Linked DNA regions of Algoriphagus machipongonensis. The protein of the gene in region 2 interacts with the protein of the main gene of each other region in a pairwise test. Links are inferred from orthologs where the notes say so. Each region holds a gene or a part of one and is shown on either strand. Other genes may lie near its edges.

The links.
Region 1: the proteins of secA (region 2) and secG interact in binary tests that used the Escherichia coli proteins (3 or more experiments, as listed by UniProt). The link is inferred for Algoriphagus machipongonensis from one-to-one orthologs.

The regions. Positions count from the first base shown.
Region 1 is NZ_CM001023.1:3,350,682-3,353,420, reverse strand. It holds secG (preprotein translocase subunit SecG), read right to left. Parts: upstream 1,684-2,739; coding sequence 1,318-1,683; downstream 1-1,317. Other genes in the region: lptE (LPS assembly lipoprotein LptE), read right to left, coding at 2,486-2,739; ALPR1_RS14010 (hypothetical protein), read right to left, coding at 1,694-2,452; ALPR1_RS14020 (sterol desaturase family protein), read right to left, coding at 206-1,153; ALPR1_RS14025 (hypothetical protein), read left to right, coding at 1-205. UniProt on the Escherichia coli protein: Subunit of the protein translocation channel SecYEG. Overexpression of some hybrid proteins has been thought to jam the protein secretion apparatus resulting in cell death; while this may be true it also results in FtsH-mediated degradation of SecY.
Region 2 is NZ_CM001023.1:261,555-270,238, forward strand. What follows is about bases 2,526-6,421. They hold secA (preprotein translocase subunit SecA), read left to right. Parts: upstream 2,526-2,843; coding sequence 2,844-6,221; downstream 6,222-6,421. Other genes in these bases: dapF (diaminopimelate epimerase), read left to right, coding at 2,526-2,744; ALPR1_RS01230 (hypothetical protein), read left to right, coding at 6,233-6,421. Outside these bases: betB (betaine-aldehyde dehydrogenase), read left to right, coding at 1-302; ALPR1_RS01210 (mechanosensitive ion channel family protein), read left to right, coding at 374-1,225; ALPR1_RS01215 (pyrophosphohydrolase domain-containing protein), read right to left, coding at 1,228-1,695; more of dapF, read left to right, coding at 1,971-2,525; more of ALPR1_RS01230, read left to right, coding at 6,422-6,778; ALPR1_RS01235 (M20 metallopeptidase family protein), read left to right, coding at 6,759-7,949; ALPR1_RS01240 (S1/P1 nuclease), read left to right, coding at 8,008-8,684. UniProt on the Escherichia coli protein: Required for protein export, interacts with the SecYEG preprotein conducting channel.

The DNA.
Region 1 (2,739 bases), 3.1 Mb from region 2 along the record:
TCGGATGTGGTTGGTAGGTGTTTTTCAGAAAACAATAATCAACACGCTCGAGAAAATTAAATTGCAGTTAATTAAAGATATCCAGGAGCTGCCAAATCCAGCCACCTGGAGACTACATTGCCATCATGATTTCCCCTTAGAAGAAACTTTGCTTCCTGTCAGTAAACGATTGCTACTGCAGCATGTATCTAATTCTGATGCCTAATTACTTTTCCTGAACCTCCAATGACAAGAGCTCTTCCCTGATCAAGGAATCAGAAGCTGCTTTCTTTTCAGATTCGGCCTTTTCCCTGTTGGCAATGATTTCTGCACCTGGCTTATCAAATAGGATTTTCCATGCCTCTTTGAAGCTATTTGCTTTTCTAAGGTCTTTGAAGATGTCATTCCACTCGTGGAATACCAGGTATATAGGACTGTAGGAAGTTACAGGCTTGGTTATCCCGTAAGTAGGTCTTTCTGCCTCGGGCATAAAAGTGCCAAACATCCTGTCCCAAATAATAAACGTTGAACCGTAATTTTTATCAAGGTAATGCGCGTCGCTGCCATGATGTACTCGATGGTGGGATGGAGTAGTGAAAATAAATTCAATAGGCTTAGGTAGCTTCTTGATGTATTCTGTGTGGATCCAAAATTGATAAAGAACAGCAATTTGATGGCAGATGAAAAAGACAAATGGGTTGAAGCCCATAAACATCACTGGGAAGAAGAAGATGACTTTGATGTGCTGTGTCCATCCCAAACGAAAAGAGACAGATAAATTGTACTTTGAGCTATTGTGATGCGTAATGTGTGTCGCCCACCAAAAACGTTGCTCATGAGCAATTCTATGTGCCCAATACCTGGCGAAATCGATCGCAATAAAGCAAAGGATAAAAGACCACCAAGTCACAGGGATCGTAAATGGAGAAATATTGTAAAAGAACAGAGCTGAACCGAAAGTGGCCACTTTAATCAAAGCAGAGATCCCTACGTTAACCAAGCCGATAGTGGATGCTGCAAAAAAGTCTTTGGTATTGTAGGTGTCTTTTTTTTGGTAAGCGCTGATGCCCCATTCTATAAAAACTAAAAGGAACATGATTGGTGCTGCCCATAGTATTAGGTTGGGCCAATTCTCGATATGAAGATCCTCGAGACGAATAGGTTTTGAGTACATAGAGGTGAATTGGATGGTAAAAAGAATTCCGATAGCTCAAAATCAAATCAAGGCGACCAGAATTTTGGTGACTACTAGATTGGAAAATACCAGTTCAAACTTAGACAAACAAAAAAAGTCTGCCCTTTTAGAGCAGACTTTAACAAATGTTTTGTTTTTCTTACTTATTCACCCCCAGAAGTGGTGTCCTCGCTAGTAGCAGGAGTAGTTTCTGTTGGAAGAACGCTTTCGTCATTTCCAAACGTAGGCGATACGGTTTGTTGCTTCGCGCTTTCAATGTTAGGGGAAGAAAATTGGTTTGGCTGACTTCCTGAATAGAAAGCAGAAGTTGCTAATGAAAGTACCAAGATAGATACTGCCAAAACCCAAGTTGCTTTTTCAAGAACGTTTCCGGTACGGGTAACTCCCATGATTTGGGAAGCACTACCACCGAAAGCTGCTCCAACTCCACCTTTGGAGTTTTGACCTAGGATGACCAAGATTAGCAATACTGCTAAAATCAGTATAATGGTGATTAATAAAGTAAACATATAATTAGGATTATTCTTTCAGTTTTTCAATCAAGTCCGCAAAGTAAGACCTTTTATCCGGAAATTTCAACATCAATTTCTCATAAATTTGCTTTGCTTTCGGCTTTTTGCCTTGGGAGACAAGTAATTTTGCAAAAGATTCTGAGATCAAGTTGTCATTAATCTTGGTGCTTTTTTCAGCAAGGTTCTCTGTGTTTTGATTGGCTTCGATTTCTTTTATCGTCGCCATTTTGATTGACTTCTTGCTAAAAGCTTTGATCAAATCAATTTGTTCTTTCTTTTTAGCATCTACGATCGTCTTTTTCTCTTTCTTTTTGATCGTTTCGATTAAGTCATCTTTTGGAGCTCTTCTCTTTCTTCGAACCGGCTTTGGTTTTTCCTCTGCAGGCTTTTCAGCGGGTGATGGAGTGCCTTTTAGGTCATTACCAAGTTTTACCAAGGACTGTGTCCTTAAGTTAGGGTCTTTATTTCCTTTCGCTTCCTCTGGAAGCAAATCTTCTTTTTCTCCTGATTTTAGAGCCTCTTTAGCAACGCTAGGCTTTTTCTCGATCAACTCCTTTAGCCAGATTCTATCGGGACTAGTGATCGCTGCAAAACCAAGAGCTTCTCCGTGTTTCTCCTGATTTTTTAGATAATCAAAACGGGCAGTTAAAACATGAGGTATCTGGAAATACGGAAAATTTTCCTGAATCTTTTTAAGTGCTAGAATATCACTTTTTTCAGGAAATTCTGATTTCTTAATAATTTCTATAAACTGCGCTGCGTTCACTCTTTTTGCTTTTGGGCTTTTAATATAGGGAATTTACCAGTTTGCTACCGTGGCTGTAAAGACATCTTGAATAATATTTTCAAATATTTCTTCAACCAGTTGATTTTCTACATCTAATAAGGTCGTGGTTCTAGGGTCATAATCCTTAAAAAACGAAAATGTCCTTCTTAAATTTTCCTCTTCATTTTTCAGGTTTAGGTATTCCACTTCTACGGCTATGGTAAGCCTCATTTGACCTGCACGATCAGGTAAGTTAGGATTGGAACTAGATACCGCAGATTGTGGTG
Region 2 (8,684 bases):
CAGTGATGACCATTTTGACCTTTCAGGAGGAAGAAGATGTAATTCGTCGAGCAAATGACACTCCTTTTGGCCTAGCTGCTGGTGTTTACACCAATGACATGAGAAGAGCGCATAGATCTGTGGCTAGCTTGCAAGCAGGCATGTGTTGGATCAATACTTATAACATCAATCCAGTAGAAATACCTTTTGGAGGAAATAAGCAATCTGGAATTGGCAGAGAAAATGGCTTGGCTGCGATCGAACATTATTCTCAACTGAAGACAGTCTATGTTGCGATGAAAGATTTAGGGAATCCATTTTAAACTCAGGCAATTGGGAAATTAACTACAAAAAAGAGAAATCAACTTTGATTTACTTTTTGTATTTTTCTCCAATGGATGAATTCAACAATCTATCCCCAGACTGGTCCACCCTAAAAAACTGGCTGATTATTGCAGGAGTATCCCTGGCAATCTTCTTATTATTTGTCTTTTTCGCCCGTAAATCAAAGAAGTTTTTGAGAATACGCTTGGTGAAGCGAATGGATGATGATTTACTGGCAAATTTCCTCGCTGGAATATTCAGCACCCTCATTATATTGGTCGGGCTGTTAGTTGTATTTCGAGTGATCGGTCTGACGGGTGTGGTTTCTGGCTTGTTGGCAGGAGCAGGAATCTCCGCTTTTATTATTGGCTTTGCTCTAAAAGACATTGGAGAAAATTTCCTCGCTGGAATCATTTTAGCATTCAAAAGGCCATTTCGAGTGGGAGATTTTGTCGATCTGAATGGAATGAGAGGGAAAGTACTGACTTTGAACCTACGAGATACTCAGATCAAATCTGCCGATGGGAAAGATATTTTTATTCCGAATGGATTGATCTTAAAAAGTCCGTTGGTCAATTTTACTATCGACGGTTACCTTCGCTATGATTTTATGATAGGTCTGGATTATGGCTCGGATTATCAAAAAGCTGTTGACTTGATTAAATCAACCCTAATGGAAGTTCCTGGAGTTTTGGATGATACTAAAGAACCTCAAGTATGGGTGGTGGAAGTTGGTGAAAGCACCTTGAACATTCAGGCTACCTTTTGGGTGGATACTTTTGCCAGGGCGATATCGGATGCCGTGATAAAAAGTACAGCTATTATAGAAGTGTTGACAACATTAGAAAAGGCCGGCTTTAATATGCCGGCCCGAATTGTGGAACTCAAGAATTATCAGGACAAAAGCCTCAAAACTTCCTAAGCTTATTTTTTTAGTATTCCTGCTAAATCAGCTGGTGAATAATTGACAGATTTTAGTGTTTTGTGATCTCCTTCTCTAAAAACAAGGTATAAATCACCTTCTTTTTCGTAAAAGCTTGGAGTGCCTTTGGCTTCATAATGTGCAACTGTAGCTTTGGCTTCTTCTTCGGTCAAGCAAGCTTTGCTCATATTGGATCGCTGAACTTCATCAAAAAGAGCTTTGAACTTTTCTCCCATACCAAATTCCAATATGGCTCCGGAAAGTACATATTGAAGATCGCAGAGTGCATCAGCAATTTCTACCAAATCTTTGTTGTCGATGGCTTCTTCCAATTCCTTTAATTCCTCGGCAAGTAAAGAAACCCGAAGATTACATCTTGTATCAGATGGAATCGTAGGTTCTTTTAAAACCGGATGTTTAAATGTTTCGTGAAATAAAGCGACAGAAGTTAGGGACTTAGGATCTTGCATAGTGTTTATCAATTAGAGTTCGAAATAAATGAAAAAGAGCCGGATTTCCGGTCTTTTCATCGGTTTTATGATTCTCATTCCTATGATTTGGATAAATAGGCTTGTCGAATGATTTTCTAAAGTCCACTGATGGAAATATAGAAGTCCATCAATTTTGTCGTTTTTGAAAACCCTAATCAGACAATAAGTCTGATTTTGTGACAAGTTGATTATGTTTGCATTCTTAATGGCAGTTGGTTGAGTTTTTGAACCTAAGAATGTTAAGCAAAAAATCCATGGAAATTACATTTTACAAATACCAAGGAACCGGGAATGATTTTGTCATGATTGATGACAGAAAAGAAAATTTTGATGCAGGTGATTTAGCCTTGGTGTCTAAGATTTGTGATCGGAAGTTTGGAGTGGGAGCAGATGGATTGATTCTTATCAGGAATCATAAGGACTATGATTTTGAGATGATCTATTTCAATGCTGATGGTTCCCAAAGCATGTGTGGAAATGGAGCCAGATGTGCAGTAGCATTTTCCGCTTTTTTAGAAATCATCAGCGACAAAACCCAATTTCTTGCGATTGATGGTCCACATGAAGCTATTATTCAAGATGGATTGGTTCAGTTACTAATGGGTGATGTGGAAAAGATTGAGGAGAAAGCAGAAGACTATTTTGTGAATACAGGTTCCCCGCATCATGTACGGATGGTAAGTAAGATTTCGGATTATCCGGTTTTTGATGAAGGAAAATCTGTTCGATACGATGAAATGTATGCTCCTGCAGGAACCAACGTAAATTTTGTGGAGCCTATTTCAAAAGAAGAAATATACGTTCGGACTTACGAGCGCGGAGTTGAAAATGAGACTTTGTCTTGTGGAACGGGCGTTACGGCCTGTGCTTTGGTTTATGCTAAAGATCAGGATAAAGCAGAAATAAAAATTAATACCCTTGGGGGCAAGTTATCCGTTAGATTTACCGCTGGCCAAACTGGTGGTTTTCAAGATATATGGTTAATAGGTCCTGCCGAACAGGTATTTACTGGGAAGATTAAAATTTAAAATGAAATAAGTACATCCGGAACACTTCGGGATGTATTATCAATTGTAATAAAAAGGGCTTAATTTTAGAGCCCGTTTTGAGAATCACATTCATTCGACATGTTAGACATATTAGCAAAAGGACTCGCAAAAGTATTCGGAACGAAGTCCGATAGAGATATAAAGGAGTTATCTCCAAAAGTAGAAGTCATCAATAAAATCTTTGTCAGCCTTGCCTCAATCTCAGATGATGAGTTGAGAGGGAAAACTGATGAAATCAGAGCGATCATTAATGAGCGATTAAAATCTATTGACGATAAAATCGGGAAAATCAGAGTTCAGATTAATGAATTACCTGCCAATGCGATTCATCAAAAAGATCAATTGTTCAATGAAATTGACCAACTGGAGAAAGAAAGAGATGAGTCTTTAGAGGAAGTATTGCAGGAGGTTATGCCTACGGCTTTTGCTGTGATCAAAGAAACTGCACGCAGGTTTAAAGAAAACAAGCAATTGCGAGTTACAGCTTCTCTTCACGACAGAGAGCTTGCTGCTACCAAGCAAAATGTTGAGATTGATGGAGATCATGCTATTTGGCATAATAAATGGCTAGCCGCAGGCACTGAAGTAGTCTGGGACATGGTTCATTACGATGTGCAGCTAATCGGTGGTATGGTTTTACACAATGGTAAAATTGCCGAGATGGCGACAGGTGAAGGTAAAACATTGGTTTCTACCCTTCCTGCCTATCTAAACGCTTTGGCAGGTCGAGGAGTACATATCGTTACGGTCAATGATTACCTGGCAAAACGAGATTCCGAATGGAATGCCCCACTTTTTCAATTCCATGGTTTATCAGTCGATTGTATTGATAAATACCAGCCTAATTCCGAAGGTAGAAAGAAAGCTTACGGAAGTGATATCGTCTATGGTACCAATAACGAATTTGGCTTTGATTATCTAAGAGATAATATGGCGCGTGATGGAGGAGATTTGGTTCAGGGCAAACATCATTTTGCTATGATTGATGAGGTCGATTCTGTATTGATTGATGATGCCAGAACACCTTTGATTATATCCGGTCCGGTTCCAAAAGGGGATGTTCATGAATTTGATGACATGAAGCCTCGAGTAGCCACTTTGGTAGATGAGCAAAGAAAGTTAGTACAGGGATATTTATCTTCTGCTAAAAAGCAGATAGCAGATGGCAATGAAAAAGAGGGTGGTTTAGCCTTGTTTAGAGCATTTAGAGGAATGCCTAAGTATAAGCCATTGATTAAATATCTATCTGAGCCTGGTATTCGAGTGATCTTACAGAAAACCGAAAATTTTTATCTCCAGGATAATAAGCGGAATATGCCAGAGGCTGATGAGCCGCTAATGTTTACCATTGATGAAAAAACCAATGTAGTTGATTTGACGGATCGTGGTATTGATATCATGACCACTAAAAATGAAAATGCTGAATTTTTCATTTTACCAGATATTGGAGAAGTCATCGCAGATCTTGAGAAAGATGAAACGGTAGATGACAAGGAGAAGCTTATTCGTAAGGAAGAAGTAATCAAGGATTATGGTGTAAAAGCACAAAGGATTCATACCGTCAATCAGCTTTTGAAAGCTTATTGTATGTTTGAGCGTGACACGGAGTACATCATTGTGGATGGCAAGGTGAAGATCGTGGATGAGCAAACAGGTCGTGTGATGGAAGGACGTAGATATTCTGACGGCTTGCACCAGGCAATTGAAGCGAAGGAAAATGTGAAGGTGGAGGATGCCACACAAACTTACGCCACCATTACCTTACAGAACTACTTTAGGATGTACCACAAGCTTGCAGGTATGACCGGTACTGCTGAGACCGAAGCAGGTGAGTTCTGGGAAATTTATAAGTTGGACGTAGTAGTAATTCCTACGAATAGAGTCATTCAAAGAGCGGATAAAGAAGATAAAGTTTATAAAACTGTTCGTGAGAAATTCAATGCTGTTGTTGATGAAATTAACGAATTGGTAGCAGCAGGAAGACCTGTACTAGTAGGTACGACCTCTGTAGAAATATCCGAAGTATTGAGTAGGATGTTGACTTTGAAGAAAATTCCACACCAGGTATTGAATGCAAAACAGCATGCGAAGGAAGCAGATGTGGTAGCAATGGCTGGTAATTCAGGTACAGTAACTATTGCCACCAACATGGCAGGTAGAGGTACTGATATTAAACTTTCACCAGAGTCTAAAAAGGCGGGTGGTTTGGCCATTATCGGTACAGAAAGACATGAGTCTAGACGAGTGGATAGACAGTTGAGAGGTCGTGCAGGTCGTCAGGGTGATGTGGGATCTTCACAGTTCTTTGTGTCTTTGGAAGATAGTTTGATGAGACTTTTTGGATCAGACAGAATCGCCAAATTGATGGATAGAATGGGGCTGGAAGAAGGAGAGGTAATTCAGCATAGTATGATTACCAAATCCATCGAAAGAGCTCAGAGAAAGGTTGAGGAAAATAACTTTGGTACGAGAAAGAGACTTCTTGAATACGATGATGTGATGAATTCACAGAGAGAGGTCGTTTATAAAAGAAGAAAGAATGCACTGAAAGGTGATCGTCTGGAGCTGGATATCTTGAATATCATGTATGATGTTTGCGAAAGCAATATCGAAATGGGTAAATCCAGTGGTGAGGTTGAAGATTTAAGAATGAATATTTTCACTTCTTTAGGCCTAGATTTCCAGATTTCTGAAAGTGATCTTAAAACAAAGGATGCTCAAACCCTGACTCAGGAACTATATGAAGCAGCCTATGAAAGTTATAAGAAGAAGAATGAGATGATTATGAGCACAGCGCTTCCGATCTTCAAAAGAGTTCAGGAAGAGAGAGGTGCTACTGTGAAAGATATCATGGTTCCAATTTCAGATGGTATCAAGCAGATCGGGGTCGTGGTGAATCTGGAAAAAATGATTGAAAATGAAGGTCGTGAATTGGTCAGATCCATCGAAAAAAATGTGACTTTGGCGATCATTGATCAAAACTGGAAAGAGCACCTACGCGACATGGATGACTTAAAGCAGTCTGTGCAAAATGCCGTTTACGAGCAGAAAGATCCACTTTTGATTTATAAGTTTGAGGCATTCGAAATGTTCAAGCGTTTCATTGGTAAACTGAATGAGGATGTGATATCCTTTATTTCCAGAGCAGATTTGCCAAAGCAAGATCCAAGTGAAGTTCATGCAGCGCAAGCTCCAAAAGCGCCTGTTCAACAGGGTCAGGCCAGCAAAGAAGAAGTTTCCAGTACCTTAAATCCTGGTGCTAATCGTGCGGCAGCAGCGGCGGCATCTGCTGGAAGACCAGCTCCTCAGGTTGTTGCTCCAAGAAAGTCGGAGAAAACCTATGGTAGAAATGACCGTGTTTCTGTACAGTATACCAATGGCACTACCAAGTCAGATGTCAAGTATAAAAGTGTAGAGCAGGACTTACAAGAAGGTAAATGTGTTATCATCGAATAATCTAAGAATTTATGAGAGCTTTTTGGGTAGTCGGATTAATAGCAATAATTGCTACAGGTTGTAAATCCAGCAAATCAGGAACAAATGGGGCTGCTACCTATGCGAGCTACCAAGAAAACTTGACGGCCTCTTTGCCGGTTTATCCTGACTATGAAGCTGAGTTGGCAAAGCAAAATACCAGCAATACGGAAAGCTCCGTAAAAACAGTTGATTCTGACTTAGATCAAGTAATCACAGGTCTTTACGAGAAGAATTTGGAAGAGCCATATTTCAATGGTTATTCCGTATTGATCTACTCTGGAATCGACCGGACAAAAGCATTTGAAACCCAAGAAGAATTAGCGGAAAACTTCCCTGATATCAAGGCAGAAATGCAATACCAAGAACCTCGCTACTTATTGAAAGTGGGGAAATTTAATTATAAAATTGAGGCTCAAAAGAGCTTTTCACTGATCAAATCGCAGTTTCCCACAGCAAGGATAATTCAAGACAGATTTCAGAGAAAAGAGTACGAAGCCCCGGAAATCCTAGATTCGAATGTTGAAGGACAAAATTAAGTCGCTTGCAAAAGCCTATAAAGAAGAAGTAATCGGGAATAGAAGGCATTTACATGCCAATCCTGAGCTTTCCTATTCTGAATTTAAGACTGCAGCTTTTGTAAAAGAAAAACTCCAATCGATGGGGATTACTGAGATTGAGCAAAAAGCGAATACAGGCTGGGCTGCTTTGATCAAAGGAAAAAATCCAGATAAAAAAGTCGTTGCCCTTCGTGCAGATATGGATGCACTACCTATTATCGAAGCCAATGACGTTCCTTATAAATCTCAAAATGAAGGGGTGATGCATGCCTGTGGGCATGATGCACACACAGCTTCTTTATTGGGAGCAGCAAAAATTTTAAACGAAGTCAAGGAAGATTTTGAAGGGACGATAAAATTGATTTTCCAACCAGGAGAAGAGGTGGTTCCAGGTGGAGCTTCTTTGATGATTAAAGATAAAGTTTTAGAAAACCCTAAGCCTGCTGGAATTATTGGACAGCATGTGATGCCATTTATAGATGCTGGTAAAGTAGGTTTCAGAAAGGGAATCTATATGGCCAGTGCAGATGAAATTTATGTCACAGTCAAAGGAAAAGGAGGCCATGGGGCAATGCCCGAAACCCTGATTGATCCTGTATTGATTGCTTCGCATATGATTGTTGCTTTGCAGCAGGTGGTGAGTCGAGCAGCTAGTCCAAAAATTCCTTCTGTGCTTTCTTTTGGGAAAGTAGAAGCTTTGGGAGCAACCAATGTCATCCCTAATGAAGTAAAGATTCAGGGTACTTTTAGGACTTTGAATGAAGAATGGAGAGCAAAGGCCCATGAAAAAATGCTTCAAATTGCCCATGGTATCGTAGAAGGTATGGGTGGAAAGTTGGATTTCGAAATTAGAAAAGGATATCCTTTCCTTCAAAATGACCCTGAATTAACCGATAGATCTCAAAATGCGGCGATCGAATATTTGGGTAAGGAGAATGTATTAGATCTCGATATTTGGATGGCTGCAGAAGACTTTGCTTACTATTCTCAGGAGATCAATGGTTGTTTTTATAGACTAGGGACAAGAAATGAATCTAAAGGAATTACTTCTGGTGTTCATACTCCGACCTTCGATATTGATGAGGAATCTTTAGAAATTGGTTCTGGATTGATGGCTTGGCTAGCAGTTTCAGAATTGCATAATTCTTAACATTCCCGTTTCTTTTCTTTTTGATTTTCCACTTAGTTTTGCACTATACTTTTGAGATATGAAAATCAACAAATTTCTTACGTTAACTGTAGCATTTACATTGACGCTATCCCAGGCTTTTGCTTGGGGACAGATTGGTCATTATCTAATTGGATATATGGCAGGACAACAATTAAAAAGATCTGCCAGAAAAAATGTGGAGCGGGTTTTATACCCCATGTCCATCGGTCGTAGTGGCACTTGGATGGATGAAATAAAATCAGACAAACGATACGACTATGCTTATTCCTGGCATTATTTGACCAGTAAGCATGGTGAGTATGATCCTCATCTGCAGGAAGAGGGTGGTGATGCCTATGAGGCTATCAATCGGATTAAGGAAGAATTAAAATCTGGAAATTTAAATCCTACTGAAGAAGCAGAAAAATTAAAAATGTTGATTCATATGGTGGAGGATATTCATCAACCTCTGCATGTGGGAACTGGAGAAGATAGAGGTGGAAATGATGTGAAGCTGGAATATTTTTGGCAATCTTCTAATCTACATTCCGTTTGGGATTCTGGTATGATTGATCGATGGTCCATGTCTTATACAGAAATTGGAGATGAACTAATGAGAAGGCTCACTCCAGAGATGGAAGATCAATACAGAGAAGGCAGTATGGAGGATTGGCTTCAAGAGGCAGTGGATGCCAGACCACTCGTTTATAAAATACCTGAGAACAGGAAATTATC